2 regions of the Gordonia jacobaea genome follow, and region 2 is predicted to be linked to the other one. Evidence: riboswitches for the same ligand, from Rfam matches in the RefSeq annotation. Region 2 holds a riboswitch; the other holds the start of a gene.
What was found. A riboswitch is a leader RNA that binds a small molecule or an ion and turns the genes downstream of it on or off. The one in region 2 is predicted to bind cobalamin.
Positions count from the first base shown of each region.

Region 1: linked by a shared signal. The riboswitch ahead of ACRVY7_RS01135 (FecCD family ABC transporter permease) and the one ahead of metE (5-methyltetrahydropteroyltriglutamate--homocysteine S-methyltransferase) in region 2 are both predicted to bind cobalamin.

Region 1 is NZ_CBDRLS010000001.1:252,313-260,010, forward strand. It holds gene trhA (PAQR family membrane homeostasis protein TrhA) at 1-126, shown strand, start outside; gene ACRVY7_RS01125 (ABC transporter substrate-binding protein) at 167-1,204, opposite strand; gene ACRVY7_RS01130 (ABC transporter ATP-binding protein) at 1,201-2,001, opposite strand; gene ACRVY7_RS01135 (FecCD family ABC transporter permease) at 1,998-3,059, opposite strand; cobalamin riboswitch at 3,176-3,384, opposite strand; partial or broken gene ACRVY7_RS01140 (alkaline phosphatase D family protein) at 3,500-4,996, shown strand; gene ACRVY7_RS01145 (ClpP family protease) at 5,237-5,854, shown strand; gene ACRVY7_RS01150 (ClpP family protease) at 5,851-6,453, shown strand; gene ACRVY7_RS01155 (helix-turn-helix domain-containing protein) at 6,609-7,025, opposite strand; gene ACRVY7_RS01160 (3-deoxy-7-phosphoheptulonate synthase) at 7,115-7,698, opposite strand, start outside.
Region 2 is NZ_CBDRLS010000001.1:47,441-55,138, reverse strand. It holds gene ACRVY7_RS00275 (aldolase) at 1-411, shown strand, start outside; gene ACRVY7_RS00270 (dihydrodipicolinate synthase family protein) at 444-1,337, shown strand; gene ACRVY7_RS00265 (nucleoside/nucleotide kinase family protein) at 1,474-2,106, opposite strand; gene metE (5-methyltetrahydropteroyltriglutamate--homocysteine S-methyltransferase) at 2,178-4,502, opposite strand; cobalamin riboswitch at 4,645-4,835, opposite strand; gene ACRVY7_RS00255 (SDR family oxidoreductase) at 5,001-5,864, shown strand; gene uraH (hydroxyisourate hydrolase) at 5,868-6,194, opposite strand; gene uraD (2-oxo-4-hydroxy-4-carboxy-5-ureidoimidazoline decarboxylase) at 6,205-6,726, opposite strand; gene ACRVY7_RS00240 (solute carrier family 23 protein) at 6,736-7,698, opposite strand, start outside.

The DNA of each region.
Region 1 (7,698 bases), 200 kb from region 2:
CTCTACGCACTGCGCTGGCCCAATCCCTGGCCGACGACGTTCGGCCATCACGAGGTGTTCCACGTCTGCACAGCCATCGCCGCGCTACTGCACTACATTGCGGTCTGGCTGGTCGTCGCAGCCTGAGCGCACCCCACCTCCGAGCCACCTACTGCGGATGGCCTACTCAGAGCCCCTGCGATCGCAGGTACTCGGCAAGCGCCGTGATGGTCTGCGGGTTGCGCGGACCCTCGACGAGCGCCGCATAGGGAAACGAGATGTAGCGGCGCTCTCGCACTGCGGTCGTCTGCGCCATCAGCGGCTGCGACTCGAGTTGCCGGATCTTGGCCTCGACTGTGTTCTGCGGCCCTGCACCGTAATCGACGATGACGATGACCTGCGGATCACGCTGTGCCGCGGCCTCCCACGATGCCGACGTCCAGGAGTCATCGATATCGCCGAAGATGTTGCGTCCGCCGGCTTCGGCGATGATCTGATCCGGTGCGGCGTTCCGACCCGAGGTGAACGGCGTCGGATCGGCGCTGTCGAAGAGGAAGACTCGGGCCGCCGCGGAGGCGGCAGGCGCCCCGGCACGCGCTGCCTCGACCTGCGCGCGATACTCGGCGGTCAGCGTCTCGGCCCGACCACTCACGCCGAAGATCTGCCCGAGATTCGACAGATCCGCGTACAACGCGTCGAGGGGTCGCACGACACCGCGCTTGGTGGTCCCGGCCTGGCGACAGGCTTCGGTGAGCTGGTACGGCACGGCACCGGTCGAACGCACCCAGTCGGGGGTGACGCCGGTCGATTCCTTGAACCCGTAGTTCCAGCCGGCGAAGACGAAGTCGGGCCGCGCGGCGGCGATGATCTCCCGCGAGAACGCCGTGCCCAATGATGGTGTCTTCTCGAAATCCGCTCGCCACGGCGATGATTCGATGTCGCGCTCTTTGCCCTCGTACGTGGTGTAGCCGGCCATCCGGTCGCCCAACCCGAGCGCGAACATCAGCTCGGTGATCCCGGTGTCGTTGGTCACCGCACGATCGGGCACACCGCTCACCGACAGCGGCGCACCACAATTGGTGACCGTGACCTGTTCCCCTGCTGACTTGGGAGTCGACGACTCGACGTCGGCGCCGCAACCGGAGACCACTGTCATCGCGGCAAGCGCAGACACGACGAATGCGCGCGGTCTGCGAAGTGCTGTCCTGGTCATCGGTGCTGTCATGAGTGCTCTTCCTCGGAGATGGCTTGTGGGACTTGGTCGTCGAAGATGATCTGCGGAACGCCTGTGCGGGGATGGGTGACGACGTACGCACCAACGCCGTACCACTCGGCGATGTTCGCCGCGGTGAGTAGTTCGTCGGGTGGCCCGATGCACGCGATCGTCCCGTCGAGCACAACGGCGAGGGTGGTGCAGTACTGTGCGGCCATGTTGAGGTCGTGTAGCGCCGCGACGACGGTGACCCCGCGTCCGCGCGCCGCACCGAGGATGTCGAACTGATGGCGGATGTCGAGGTGATTGGTCGGCTCGTCGAGGATCAGCACGTCGGGCTCCTGCGCGAATGCGCGCGCAATGAGTACGCGTTGCGCCTCTCCGCCGGAGAGCGTGGTGAACACACGGTCGGCGAACATCCCGACGCCTGCTGTCGCCATGGCCGCCGCGCACACCTCGCGGGCGCGGGCACGGGCCGCCGCACCCAGTTCGCGGTGCGGTAGCCGTCCCGTCGCGACAACCTCTGCCGCGGTGAAATCGAAGTCGAGCGAGGCTGATTGGGTGAGAGCGGCGACTCGTCGGGCATTCTCCCGCATACTCACCGCACGCACGTCGTGGCCGTCGACTCGCACACTGCCGCTCGACGGAGCCAGCGCGCGGTACACGCATCGAAGCAGGGTCGACTTCCCGCTGCCGTTCGGGCCGATCACCCCCAGGAACTCTCCGGAGTCGACCATGAACGATGCGTCGCGGATGATGCTGGTGCCATCGATCTCGACCGCGACTCCGTCGTACTCGACAGCACTCATGAGTCGATCCGGGTACGTCGACGCTGCATCAGCCCGAGGAACACCGGCACACCCACGGCCGCCGTGATCGCACCGAGCGGAATCTCCTGCGGCGGAACGACAATGCGCGCCATCAGATCGGCGACGACAAGGAACAGCGCCCCGAGCACCGGCGCGACGAGAATGATCTTACGGTGATCCGCACCGACCACCATGCGGGTCACGTGCGGCACGATGAGACCGACGAATCCGATTGCGCCGCAGACAGAGACGATGAACCCGGTCATCAGCGCGGCGATGACGAAGAGCTCGAGCCGAAACCGCGACGCCCGTATGCCGAGCGACGCGGCGACCTCGTCGCCCATCGCCAGCGCATTGAGTTGTCGTGCTCTCGCCGCGACAACGCCTATCCCGATGACCACCACCACCGAGACCAACACGACCGAATGCCATGTTGCCGCAGCAAGACTCCCGAGCAGCCAGAACATGACACTCCGCGCGGCATCACCCACCGGACGCAAGAAGATGAGCACGGTGGTCAGCGCCGAGAATCCATATCCGAGAGCGGTTCCCGTCAACACGAGCCGCAGCGGTGTGAGACCTCCCCCACGCTGGGCGATTCCGAAGACGAGCAACGTCGCCAGCAGTGCGCCGAGGAATGCCGCGGTCGGCAACGCATAGAGACCGAGTCCCGAGAAGACTCCGAACAGCACTACCGCGGTGGCTCCGACCGACGCACCCGACGAGATCCCCAGCACGTAGGGATCGGCCAGCGGATTGCGCACCATCGCCTGCACGATCACACCGACGACCGCCAAGCCTGCCCCCACGAGCGCCCCCGTCAATACCCGTGGCACACGCGAGTCGACGACGATCCAGTACGACGCGGCGTCGACCAACGAGACCGATCCCCCGGTGATTGCCGCCCACACCATCCGCAGCGACACAGACCAGCCGATCCCCACGGTTCCGTACGCGACGCCGCACGCTGCTGCCACGACGAGCGCCACACCGCAGCCGATGGCCACGGACACGGGTCGCGTCCAGGTTGCCCGCGGGTTCGCACTGCGCGTCGACATGGCCCGCCCTCCTGATCAGCCCGGAGCGGGTACAGCAGATGTCGCCACGCGCGGTCGACGACGACCGCTGCGCGTTCAACACCGACCATGTCCCGCGAAGTCGATGGGACCGCCTGAGCCAGGCGGTCACGTCGGCAGGTCTTCGGACTTCGGACACGGCACGTGATGTGCCACCTATCGACGATCGCTTCCCGGGCCGCCGGCCCAGTGCTGTTGAACGCCTTCGTTTCCGTTACCGCTGCGGGGCAGCTCTGGATTCCCACCAGATTCCCTCTTGGCTCCCACCGACAATCTCGGCTGGAGAACCGACGCCGCTGAAGTCTAGCAACGGTCTCAAATCGGACATATGGCGCATGCGGTTTCACGAACTTCACCATCCCATCACCGCGAGGCCGACGGCGGGTAGGACGACGTCCATCCTCTCTTGGTCGGGTGGCGGCATGCCGAACATCTCACCTCGACCGTCACTGGCCGACCTCCGGATCGATCGGGACAAGACCCTGCACGCCGGCACCACCCGCCGACGCTTTCTCACCTGGGCGGGCGTCGCGGCCGGTATCGCAACCGTCCCCGCACTCTTCACGACCGACGCGGCGTCGGCTCCCCCGCCGCGTCGTGGCAGCGACCTGTTCACGCTCGGCGTCGCGTCGGGTGACCCCCTACCCGACGGCATAGTCCTGTGGACACGTCTAGCCGTCGATCCTCTCGCCCGTCGCGGAGGAATGGGCATGCTGCCGGTACCGGTCGAATGGGAGATCGCCGGCGACCCCGGCATGAGGAACGTCGTCGCGCGCGGCGTCGAACTGGCGACGCCGGAGAACGGGCACAGCGTGCACGCCGACGTGCGCGGTCTACGACCCGCCGCGGACTACTTCTACCGATTCCGCGCGGGCGGTTCCGTCTCGGCGATCGGGCGCACTCGTACCGCTCCGTCGTACGGAAGTCGCCTGAGCGCGTTGACCTTTGCATTCGCCTCGTGCCAATCGTGGGCCGACGGCAACTATCCCGCCTACGCCGACATGGCGGCACACGCACCGGATGTCGTCTTCCATCTCGGCGACTACATCTACGAAAAGCCCATCCCCGTCGACGGCGGCCGACGCAAGACCGCGGCAACACCCGCGTCGGCACACCGGGAATGCGCGACGCTCGACGACTACCGCGATCGGTATGCGCTCTACAAACTCGACCCCAACCTGCAGGCCGCGCACCGAGTAAGCCCGTTCATCACGATCTTCGACGACCACGAGGTCGACAACAACTGGGCCGCAAGGGTTCCCGAGGACGATCAACCCATCCCCGAATTCCTGGCCCGGCGAGCACAGGCGATGCGCGCGTGGTGGGAGAACACACCGGTGCGTGTCGCGCAGCGGCCCCGCCCCACACCGACGGCCGATCTCTACGATCTGCGTGCCTACCGCCGGTTCAGTTATGGCGACCTCGTCGAGTTCAACGTTCTCGACACCAGGACCTTCCGCAGCGATCAAGCCAACGGCGACAACGACACCGCGCAGAATGCCGCGACCGCCGACCCTCGACGCACCATCACCGGTGCCACACAGGAGAAGTGGCTGCTCGACGGGCTGGCCGCGAGCCGTGCCCGCTGGAACGTCCTAGCGCATCAGACCACCATCGCCGACCTCGCCCGCCGGAAGAACGGTGAGCGCGCGGTCAGCATGGACGGGTGGAGCGGTTACGAGGCCTCGCGCGCAAGGGTTCTCGACGGCGCTCGTGATCGCGGTGTGCGCAACCTGGTCTCGATCGTCGGCGATATCCACCGCAATGTGGTCTCCGAGTTGCGCTCCACGTATTCACGACCCTCGGCGACCGTCGGCGTCGAACTCGCGGGCACCTCCATCGCGTCCGGTGCAGACGGCGAGGACAGCGATGCCAGCGACAAACAACTCAAGGCCGCCTCACCCCACATCCGCTTCGGCAACGCTCAGCGGGGCTACGTCCTCAACAGATTGTCGTCCGACCGCTGGGAAGCGGACTATCGGGTGAGCGATTCGATTGCCGCGCCGAACGTTTCGCTGCACCGCCGAGCGCAGATCACGATTCCGTCAGGCCGCCGGACATCGACGTGGTCTGACCCGACTGCTCTGCTCTGTGCGGAATCGTGCCGCTCTGAGCGGAACCGACGTGACCGATGTCGGTCCACCACCGACGATCGGTGCATGACCGATGAACAACGACCACTGCCACTACGCAAGCGCACCGCGGAAAGCCTCTTCGGACAACGCATCCTGACACTCGACTCCCCACTCGACGACGAGATCGGCACGCAACTGTGCTCGCAACTCGTCATGCTCTCCGACGACGATCCTGTCGCCGACATCGCGCTCTGGATCAACTCGCCGGGTGGTTCGGTGCCCGCGATGCTCGCGATCACCGACATCATGCGCCTGATTCCCAACGACGTGATCACCGTCAACCTCGGAATGGCCTACAGTGCAGGACAATTCCTGCTGTGCAACGGCACCCGGGGCAAGCGGTTCATCACGCCGCATGCCAAAGTCCTGCTGCACCAGGGATCTGCGGGCATCGGCGGCTACGCACCCGACATCGAACTGCAGGCCGACGACCTACGCCACGTCCGCGACACCGTACTCACCATCATCGCGGAGCAGACCGGACAGACCCGCGAGACGATCTTCGACGATTCGCTGCGCGATCACGTCTTCACCGCCTCCGAATCGGTCGACTACGGATTCGTCGACCACATCGTCACCGACATCGCACAGATCCGGCCGTTATCGCCTGCCGCAACAGGTTTCGCGGTGAGCCACGCATGAGTACGTACACCATTCCCAACGTCATCACTCGTACCCCGCAGGGCGAACGGGTCATGGATGTCTACAGCAGGCTGCTCGACGACCGAATCCTTTACCTCGGAACCGAACTCGACGACGGCGTCGCCAATGCGCTCATCGCGCAGATCCTGCACCTCGACTCCGAGAATCCCGACATCCCGATCGAGCTGTACATCAACTCTCCGGGCGCGTCGGTGACCGCTACCTTCGCGCTCTACGACACCATGCAGTACTGCCACGCGCCGATCGCCACGACCTGTGTGGGACAGGCACTCTCGTCGACGGCACTACTGCTGGCCGCAGGCACACCTGGCCAGAGGTCGGTACTCCCCCATGCCAGGGTCCTGCTCCACCAGCCGTCGGGTCAGGGCCGTGGCACGATCCCAGATCTGATCCTCGCCGCCGAGGAGATCCTGCGGATCCGTGAGGAAATAGAACAGGCACTGAGTCGGCACACCGGGCGCGACATCGAGACGCTGCGTCACGACACCGACCGGGACCGTGTGCTGCGGGCCGAGGAGATCGTCGAGTACGGGCTCGCCGATCAGGTCATCGATGCCAGGGCCAGAACGGTTCGGTGATCGTCGGGCGCACTCTCGACGCGAGGGGGTGCACTCTCGACGCGACGGGGCGCCCAGTCGACGGTATTAGACGCCCAGTCGGCTGAACGGAGCGCCCAGTCGACCGGATACCGTGCCCAGTCGGCTGAACGGAGCGCCCAGTCGGCCGGCGCCGGTTACGCCGCCAGCGCGACCGGGCCACGCATGCGCGAGAGCGGCATGATCGGTTGCGTTGCGGCGGGGGTCGAACCGGCGGGGATCGAACGCAGCGTGACGGGGCGGGCCGCCGCGCCTGCCCCGCGGGCCGCGCCGACGACACTCTCGACGCGCGCAAGCTCGGCGGCGACCTCGCGAGCGAGATCGAGCAGGCTGAGTTCGAGAGCCCCGGCTACTGCCGCAAGCAACTCCGACGAGGCGTCCTTGCGGCCACGCTCGATCTCGGACAGATACTGGCTCGAGACGCCTGCTCGGCGCGCGGTCTCGACGAGTCGCTCGCCGCGCTCGTGGCGGTGTCGACGCAGCACGCGCCCGGTGACCTCACGCCAGAGCGGTTCCGGTGACGGCTGGGTGTGCGAGTCGTACCTCGATGCCATGCAATCGAGCGTAGGTCACCTCTGCTGCGGGCAGCCGTCCCTTCTGCTCTGGGCAGAACGGCAACAACAGCAGACCGCGACCCTGCCCGTCAGCTACGCGCGAGGTCGGCGAGCACGCGTGCGCTCGACTCCCAGTCCATGCACTTGTCGGTGACCGACTTGCCGTACACGAGCGGCTGGGCGTCGGGCGACTGCGCACCGGCTTCGAGGAAGCTCTCCAGCATCACGCCGCTGATCAACGGAGCGTGTCCCGCGGCACGGCGTGTCCGGATCGACGCCGCGATCTCGGCGGCGACCTGCGCCTGACGGATGTGGTCCTTGCCGGAGTTGGCGTGGCTGCAGTCGATCATGACCCGTGCGGGCAGGCCTGCCTTGTCGAGTGCGGCGACCGCGGATGCGACGGACTCGTCGTCGAAGTTGGGGCCGGTTGTGCCACCACGCAGGATGATGTGGCAGTCCTCGTTGCCCGCCGACTCGACGAGCGCGCCGTGACCGAAGTCGTCGACACCGAAGAACACGTGTTGCGCGGCGGCGGCATTCACTCCGTCGATGGCGACCTGGACGTTGCCGTCGGTGCCGTTCTTGAATCCGATCGGCATCGACAAACCGGATGCGAGCTGGCGGTGCACCTGCGATTCGGTTGTCCGTGCTCCGATGGCACCCCACGCGACGG
Region 2 (7,698 bases):
GCTGCGCTGTCGATGCTCGAGGTGCCGCTGGTCGTCTCGCAGATGGACATCGCTCCGCTCTATGACGACTGTGCCTTTTTGCCCGACTGGCCCGGAGTGCCCGTCGGCAATGAGGAAGGGGAGATCATCACCGCGGCCCTCGGGGACAAGAAGGCGGTGCTGTTGGCCCATCACGGACACGTGATCGCGGGCGCCAGCGTCGAAGAAGCGTGTTCGCTGGCGATGCTGATCGAGCGTGGCGCAAAGCTGCAGCTCGCAGCGATGGCTGCGGGATCGATCGCGCCACTTCCCGAACGTTTGGCTCGTGAAGCCCACGACTGGACGCTCACGCCTGCGCGAAGTCGAGCGAACTTTTCCTACTACGCGCGCCGAACACTCGCAGCGCACGGCGATGTTCTTTCCGATTCCTGAACCACACCAATTTCCGAGGAGCTCGATCACACATGTCTGACAGTCCAAGAATTCACGGGATCATCGCCTATCCCGTCACCCCGTTCACCGCCGAAGGCGACGTCGACACCGCGACACTTGCATCGCTGGTGGAGTCGCTCGTTGCCGCGGGGGTTCACGCTATCGCGCCACTCGGCAGCACCGGTGAGGCGGCCTATCTCTCGGAGGCGGAGTACGACACGGTCGTCGACACGGTGACCCGTTCAGTCGCACAACGAGTTCCGGTGATCGTCGGGGCCTCAGAACTGACCACCGCCACCGCGATTCGACGAGCAGAGTACGCGCAGGAGGCGGGCGCCGACGCAGTCATGGTCCTGCCCATTTCGTACTGGAAGCTCAGCGATCGGGAAATAGTCCGCCACTATTCGAGTATCAGTGCCGCGATCGATCTTCCGATCATGGCCTACAACAATCCCGCGACGAGTGGCGTCGATATGTCCCCGGAACTGCTCGTGTCGATGTTCACCGACATCGACAATGTCACGATGGTCAAGGAATCGACCGGAGATCTCTCCCGGATGCTTCGGATCAAGGAACTCACGGGGAGTGAACTGCCCTTCTACAACGGCAGCAACCCCTTGGTTCTCGACGCCCTCGAATCGGGAGCCGCCGGCTGGTGCACTGCCGCCCCACATCTGCGAGCCCAGGAGTGCCTCGATCTCTACGAAGCAGTGGCTGACGGGAATCATGAACTGGCGGCGAAGATCTACGACGATCTCGCTCCGCTCCTGCGGTTCATCGTGGCAGGGGGATTGCCGACCACGGTCAAGGCGGGACTTCGGTTCCTGGGCGTCGACGCGGGGGTGCCTCGGCCTCCGCTACTGCCCCTCGATGCGCAGGGGGCTGCCGAGCTGTCGGCCATCCTCGGCCACGGCAGGTGCAGCTGACGTCGAAACGACGCTCCTGTGAAGGTGGTTGCGCCGGGCGGGAGATCCGTATGACGCTTGGCCCGGATCGCGGGGCCTTCCGTCATGCGGATCGGCGGCAGCGCCCATCGCGGCGGTGCAACTCGAGCCCCGGCGGTCAGTCGATCGTGGTGGCGTCGAGCTCGGCGTAGGAGTGTGCCCGAGTCGCCCTGATCTGAGCGGCGTTCGGGTCGTCGACGCGCCTGATCCACTCGAGAGCATCGTCGACGGTCCGCCCGGTGGCCACGTGCCGGGCCAGGAGGCGTTCATGTCTGATGGCGTCGGGTAGGTCGACGAACCACATGCGGTCGACAAGTCGACGGACAGGGGCCCACGCGCCGTCGAATCCGAGGTAGTTGCCCTCGACCACAACGATTCTCGCCGTTGCGGGGATCAGGGCGGCTGCTGCGATCGGTTCGCCGAGGTTGTGGTCGAAGTCGGGTGCGTAGACCTCGGTGTCCGGCGTGGCGGCCCTGCGGAGCGTCGCGACGAATCCGTCGACGTCGAAGGTGTCCTGGGCCCCGCGCCGTTCGGTTCGGCGGAGTAGGTGCAGCATCGGCGTCGCGAGATGGAAGCCATCCATGGGGAGATACCCGATGTGAGCGTCGCCGAGGCGGTCGGCGAGTTCGAGTGTCGCCCGACGCGCGACCGTCGTCTTACCCGCTCCTGGGGGGCCGGTGAATCCGACGACCACGCGGGAGCGGGTGTTCGCGAGGTCGATGATCTCTGCGACCAGCGCGTCGATGATCATGACTGAAACGATACGAGACGATCGACAGGGAATCGACGAGATGGACTCATCCCGTCGATTCCCGGTTCGTATCAGTCCTCGACGTCAGCCCGCACAGTCGTCGCGGCGGTGACCAGGTTGGTCAGCGACGCGATCACCTCGCCGGGTGTGCGGGTCTTCAGCCCGCAGTCGGGGTTGACCCAGAGTCGTTGCGGGCCAACTGCCTTCAACGCGGCGCGCAGTGACCGCTCGATCTCCGCCGTGCCCGGTACCCGTGGCGAGTGGATGTCGTAGACGCCGGGGCCGACGCCGTTCGAGAATCCGACGGCGTTGAGGTCGTCGAGGATCTCCATCGCAGAGCGGGCCGCCTCGATCGACGTGACGTCGGCGTCGAGATCGGCGATCGCGCCGATGACCTCACCGAACTCCGAGTAGCAGAGGTGGGTGTGGATCTGCGACGAGTCGGCGACACCCGAGGTGGACAAGCGGAACGCGCGCACCGCCCAGTCGAGGTAGCGCTGCTTGTCCGCATCTCGCAACGGAAGGAGCTCACGCAGTGCAGGCTCGTCGACCTGGATGATGGTGATTCCGGCCTTCTCGAGGTCGACGGTCTCGTCGCGGATAGCCAACGCGATCTGATCGGCCGACTCCGAGAGCGGCTGGTCGTCACGGACGAACGACCAGGCGAGGATCGTGACCGGACCGGTCAGCATTCCCTTGACCGGCTTGTTGGTCAGCGACTGCGCGTAGGTGATCCATTCGACGGTCATCGGCTGCGCGCGGACGACGTCGCCGTAGAGGATCGGCGGCCGCACGCACCGGGTTCCGTACGACTGGACCCACCCGTTGGCCGTGGCGAAGAAGCCGTCGAGTTGTTCGGCGAAGTACTGGACCATGTCGTTGCGCTCGGGCTCGCCGTGCACCAGTACGTCGAGTCCGAGTTTCTCCTGCAGCGCAACCACATCGGCGATCTCGGCGCGCATCCGTCGCTCGTACTCTGACTCGTCTATCTCGCCCGAACGCAGCGCGGCACGAGCAAGTCGGATCGCCGAGGTCTGCGGGTAGGAGCCGATCGTGGTGGTCGGCAGCGGAGGAAGTCCGAGCTGTGAATTCTGTGCCGCGATGCGCTCTGCAGCAGGCATCCGCGTGATGTCGGTGTCGGTGACGGCCGCCAGGCGAGCACGCACCGCCGGGACATGCACCCGCGGATCGCTTGTGCGGGTGGCCAGCGCCGCGGCGGACGCCTCGAAGGCCTCCCGCTCCGACTCCCGACCGTTGCGCAGTGCGCGGGCGAGCACCCCGACCTCGTCATACTTCTGCGCGGCGAATGCCAGCCAGCCTCGCAGGTTGTCGTCGAGTTCGTCCTCGGCGTCGAGCGTGTAGGGCACATGCAGCGTCGAGCATGACGTCGAAACAGCAAGCGCGCGTGCCGATCCCAACAAGGTGCCGAGGGTGGCGAGCGCCTTGTCGAGGTCGGTGCGCCAGATGTTGCGACCGTCGACGACGCCTGCGACCAGCAGCTTGTCGGCGAGTTCTGGGACCACGACGACCGAGTCGACCGAGCCCTCGACGAGGTCGACGCCGATGGCTTCGACCGGTGTTCGCGCCAGGGCGGCGAGAGACGCACCGGGGTCACCGAAGTAGGTGTTGACGAAGAGCGCAGGACGCTCGGTGACGGCACCGAGCCTCGCGTACACCGAATTGGCCAGTGCGGGAAGGTCTTCGGCATAGTCGGTGACGAGAACCGGCTCGTCGATCTGGACCCACGAGACTCCGGCCTGCGCGAGCTGTGCGAATAGCTGCTCGTACACCCCGAGCAGGTTGTCAATCCTCGTCAGTGGCGCGGGCGCGCCGTCGACGGCCTTGGCGAGTGCCAGGAAGGTGATCGGCCCGATGATGACGGGTCGGGCGTCGACGCCGCGCGCCCGGGCTTCGGCGATCTCGCCGAGAACCTTGTCGGGGTGCAGTCCGAACGTGGTGTCGCCGCCGATTTCGGGGACCAGATAGTGGTAGTTGGTGTCGAACCACTTGGTCATCTCCAGGGGAGCGATGTCCGCGGTGCCACGTGCCGCGGCGAAGTATCGGTCGAGTGGATCGGCGATGCCGTCGAACCGGCGGGGGAGTGCACCGAGGAGGACCGCGGTGTCGAGTACCTGGTCGTAGTACGAGAAGGTGTTGACCGGGATCGAGTCGAAACCGGCTGCGGCCAACCGTTCTAGGGTGTCGCGGCGCAGTCCGGCTGCGATCTGCTCGAGCTCGGCGGCGCTGACGCGGCCCGCCCAGTAGCCTTCGATGGCCCGCTTGAGTTCGCGGCGCGGGCCGATCCGCGGAGTGCCGGGCACGGTGGCGGTGAACGGCCTGCCAACCTGATCGGACGCCGTCGTGGAGACGGTGGTGTCTGCTGAATTGATGGACATGAGTTCGTGAACTCCTGCATTCGACGTGGACGGTTCACCGCCATGCAGGGAGAGTCGACAAGCCCCGGGTGGTGTGCAGAAGACACCACGACACGCTGATCGACCTGCGCCCGGTCCACGAGGCGGCGAGCCACCGGTCGCGGCGCGACCGGTGCAGGAGGCAGGTCTTCGGACTCGTCGGCGGGCTCACACGAGGTGAGATTCCTAGTGGCCGTCGCTTCCCGGGCTCGTGCCCAGTGCTTGGTGACGGCGGTCGTTCCGACATACCGCTGCGGGACAGTTCCGGATTCTCACCGGATTCCCTCTCACCCGACCGCCGATTACGGTGGCCGGATTCGACGCCGCGCGCGGGACGGAGGGGCTCCATCACAATTCCCGGCGGGCGAACCAGCTGCCGTTGCAGCATAGCGCAGCCTTTTCGTCGTCAGCCTCACCGTTGTGACCTAGTAGACGACCATCGCCATGAATCCGCGAACCCAACGGTTCCGAACCAGATAGGTGACTGAACAAACGAACACCACGTATCTCATCACCGGTGCAGGCAGCGGCTTCGGCAAGGAGGTCGCACTGCGCCTCGCGGAGCAGGGCCACGACGTCATCGCAGGCGTCGAGATCATCGCGCAGGTCAATGTCCTGCGCGCCGAGGCGAAGGAACGCGGCGTCGACCTCCGCGTGGAGAAGCTCGACGTCACCGACGAAGGAGATCGCGACAAAGCGGCCCAGTGGGACGTCGACGTACTGCTGAACAACGCGGGAATCTCCGAGGGTGGGTCGTCGGTGGATATTCCCGCCGCGAATATCCGGAGGCAGTTCGAGGTCAACGTCTTCGGGCCGATTCTGCTGACCCAGCCGATCGCGAAGGCCATGGTCGCCAAGGGCGGCGGCAAGATCGTGTTCATGTCGTCGGTGGCCGGCCTCACCGTCGACCCGTTCACCGGTGCGTACGCCGGGTCGAAGCACGCGGTCGAAGCGTTTGCCGACGCGCTCGATCAAGAGCTCAGCGAGTACGGGATCACGGTGGCGACGATCAACCCCGGCCCATTCCTGACCGGCTTCAACGACACGATGTTCGAGGCGTGGAAGTCGTGGGAAGACGATCCGTCAACCCGGCTCTTCGATTACGAGAAGCTCTCGTTCCCCCATGAGCAGTTCGATCCCGAGGAAGTCATCGAGGTCACCCTCGACGTGCTCACCGGTGCCGACACCGACTACCGACACGTGCTGCCCGCCCACACCGTTGACGACATCAAGTCGCAGGTCTCGGCGCAGTGGGACCGGACGCTCAACGACGGCAAGCGTGCCGAGCTGGTTCAGACCGCATACGACATCTCGCCCTACACTCCGGTCACCCAGGACGCGTGACCGTCAGCTCCCGCGGTACGTCGAATACGAGTACGGGCTGAGCAGCACCGGTACGTGATAGTGCCGGTTCGGGTCGTCGACGGTGAAGCAGATGTCGATCTGCGGGTAGAAGCCGACAATTCCATTGGCGCCGAACCAATCCGCCGTCGCGAACACGAGGTGGTAGGTGCCCGGGGCGAGCGGGTCGACGTTGACCTGTGAGATGCGGCCGTCGCTGTCGGTGGTTCCCGACGCGAGGCGCTCGCCGTCGACATCTCGCAGTGTGATCGACATTCCGACGGCGGGCGCACCACTGGTGGCGTCGAGTACGTGGGTGGACAGACCGGTCATAGGGGTCAGCCTAGTCGTCGACGAACTCGATGGCGGGAGTCAACATCCGTTGCAGCCGACTGCGATTGATCTTCGCGAGCTCCATGCGCATGACACGTCGTTCGGTCGGCGCGTCGTTGCGGATGCGCTCCTTGAGGATCGCGAGCAGTTCTTCTGCGGGGCGTCCGTTGGCGAACACGAGGTAGACGTGTCCGAACTTCTCGTCGTACTCCTTGTTGAGCTGTTTGAGCTCTGCGAGTACCTCGGGGTCGGCGCCGGTGACCCCGGACTGCTCTCTGCTCGACGAGGCGTTGTCGGGGCGGTCTCCGATGCGGGGATGCCCGGACAGCGCCTCGTCGAGGTCGGACTCGGTCAGTTCGGCGAGAATCAGATCGGCGTACTCCAGGAGCGCTTCGTCGTCGACGAAGGGCCGTGCCTTGGCAACGCGTAACGCCCAGATCGACGAGCTACAGCATTCGTACAGCGTGCTGATCGCACGCAGTTCGGACAGCTCGTTGAAGCTCGGGAGGCCTCGCCAATCGACTCGTCGCACGCGGTCAGCCTACGAGAGTTCCGGTTGACGGCTGAACCGAGCCGACGTCAGCGGGTTCGCGTCGGCCACCAGATCGTCGAAGCGATGGTTGGCGATCTTCGCGATCTCGATGAGGGCGAACGACTTCTCCGAGGTCTCGGAGTTGTCCATGCGTGCCCAGCCGTTGCGCAGCACGCGGTCGTAGCGCTCGGCCTCCTGTGCGTCGATGACGAGCGGGAACCCGAAGTGTTCCTTGTAGGCCTTCGCGAGGTCGACGACGTTCTCGTGCTCGGTCTCCTCCAGGTGTGACAACCCCTTGTGATCGACCGCGGTCAACTCTCCGGTCTCGTCTTCGGCTCCGAGGTCGGGGAAGGCCTGAATGAGCTGAAGTTGTTCCTCGTCGCTACCGGTCAACATGGCTTCTTGGAAGGCGCTGCGCAGATCGTGCACGTCCTCGAACGGACGCTGCTCGTAGGCACGTTCGACCACCCAGTCGACGTTCTGCACGAGGCCGCCGAACGTCTCGTTGAACTCGACGAAGCTCATCTTGTTGACCGCGTCGAGCGTGATCGCACCGCGGCCTGCGACCGCCGGGCCGCGTCGTCCGATGTGGAAGAACAAGAGGTTCAACAGGATTGCGGTGATCGCGCCCATGGTGATACCCGTCGAGAAGGGTATCTGCAGGATCATGTTGGGCATCGATTGGTCGACGCCGGGGAGGGCCGGTACATCGACGTGAGCGCCGCCCTTCTCGATCACGGTGGTCGGGCTCGACGACTGCGAGAACTGCACGTAGAGCGCAACTGCCAACGAGGTTGCCGCGATGATGAGGTTGCGGTGATCGGTGAAGTCGACCGAGGTGAGCGTCTGAATACCCACGATGGCGACCGTCGCGAACATGATGAGCGCGGCGCCACCGAGCACCGGGGCGGGAATCGACTCGACGATCTTCGCGAGCTTGGGTAGGCAGCCCAGGATGATCATGATGACGCC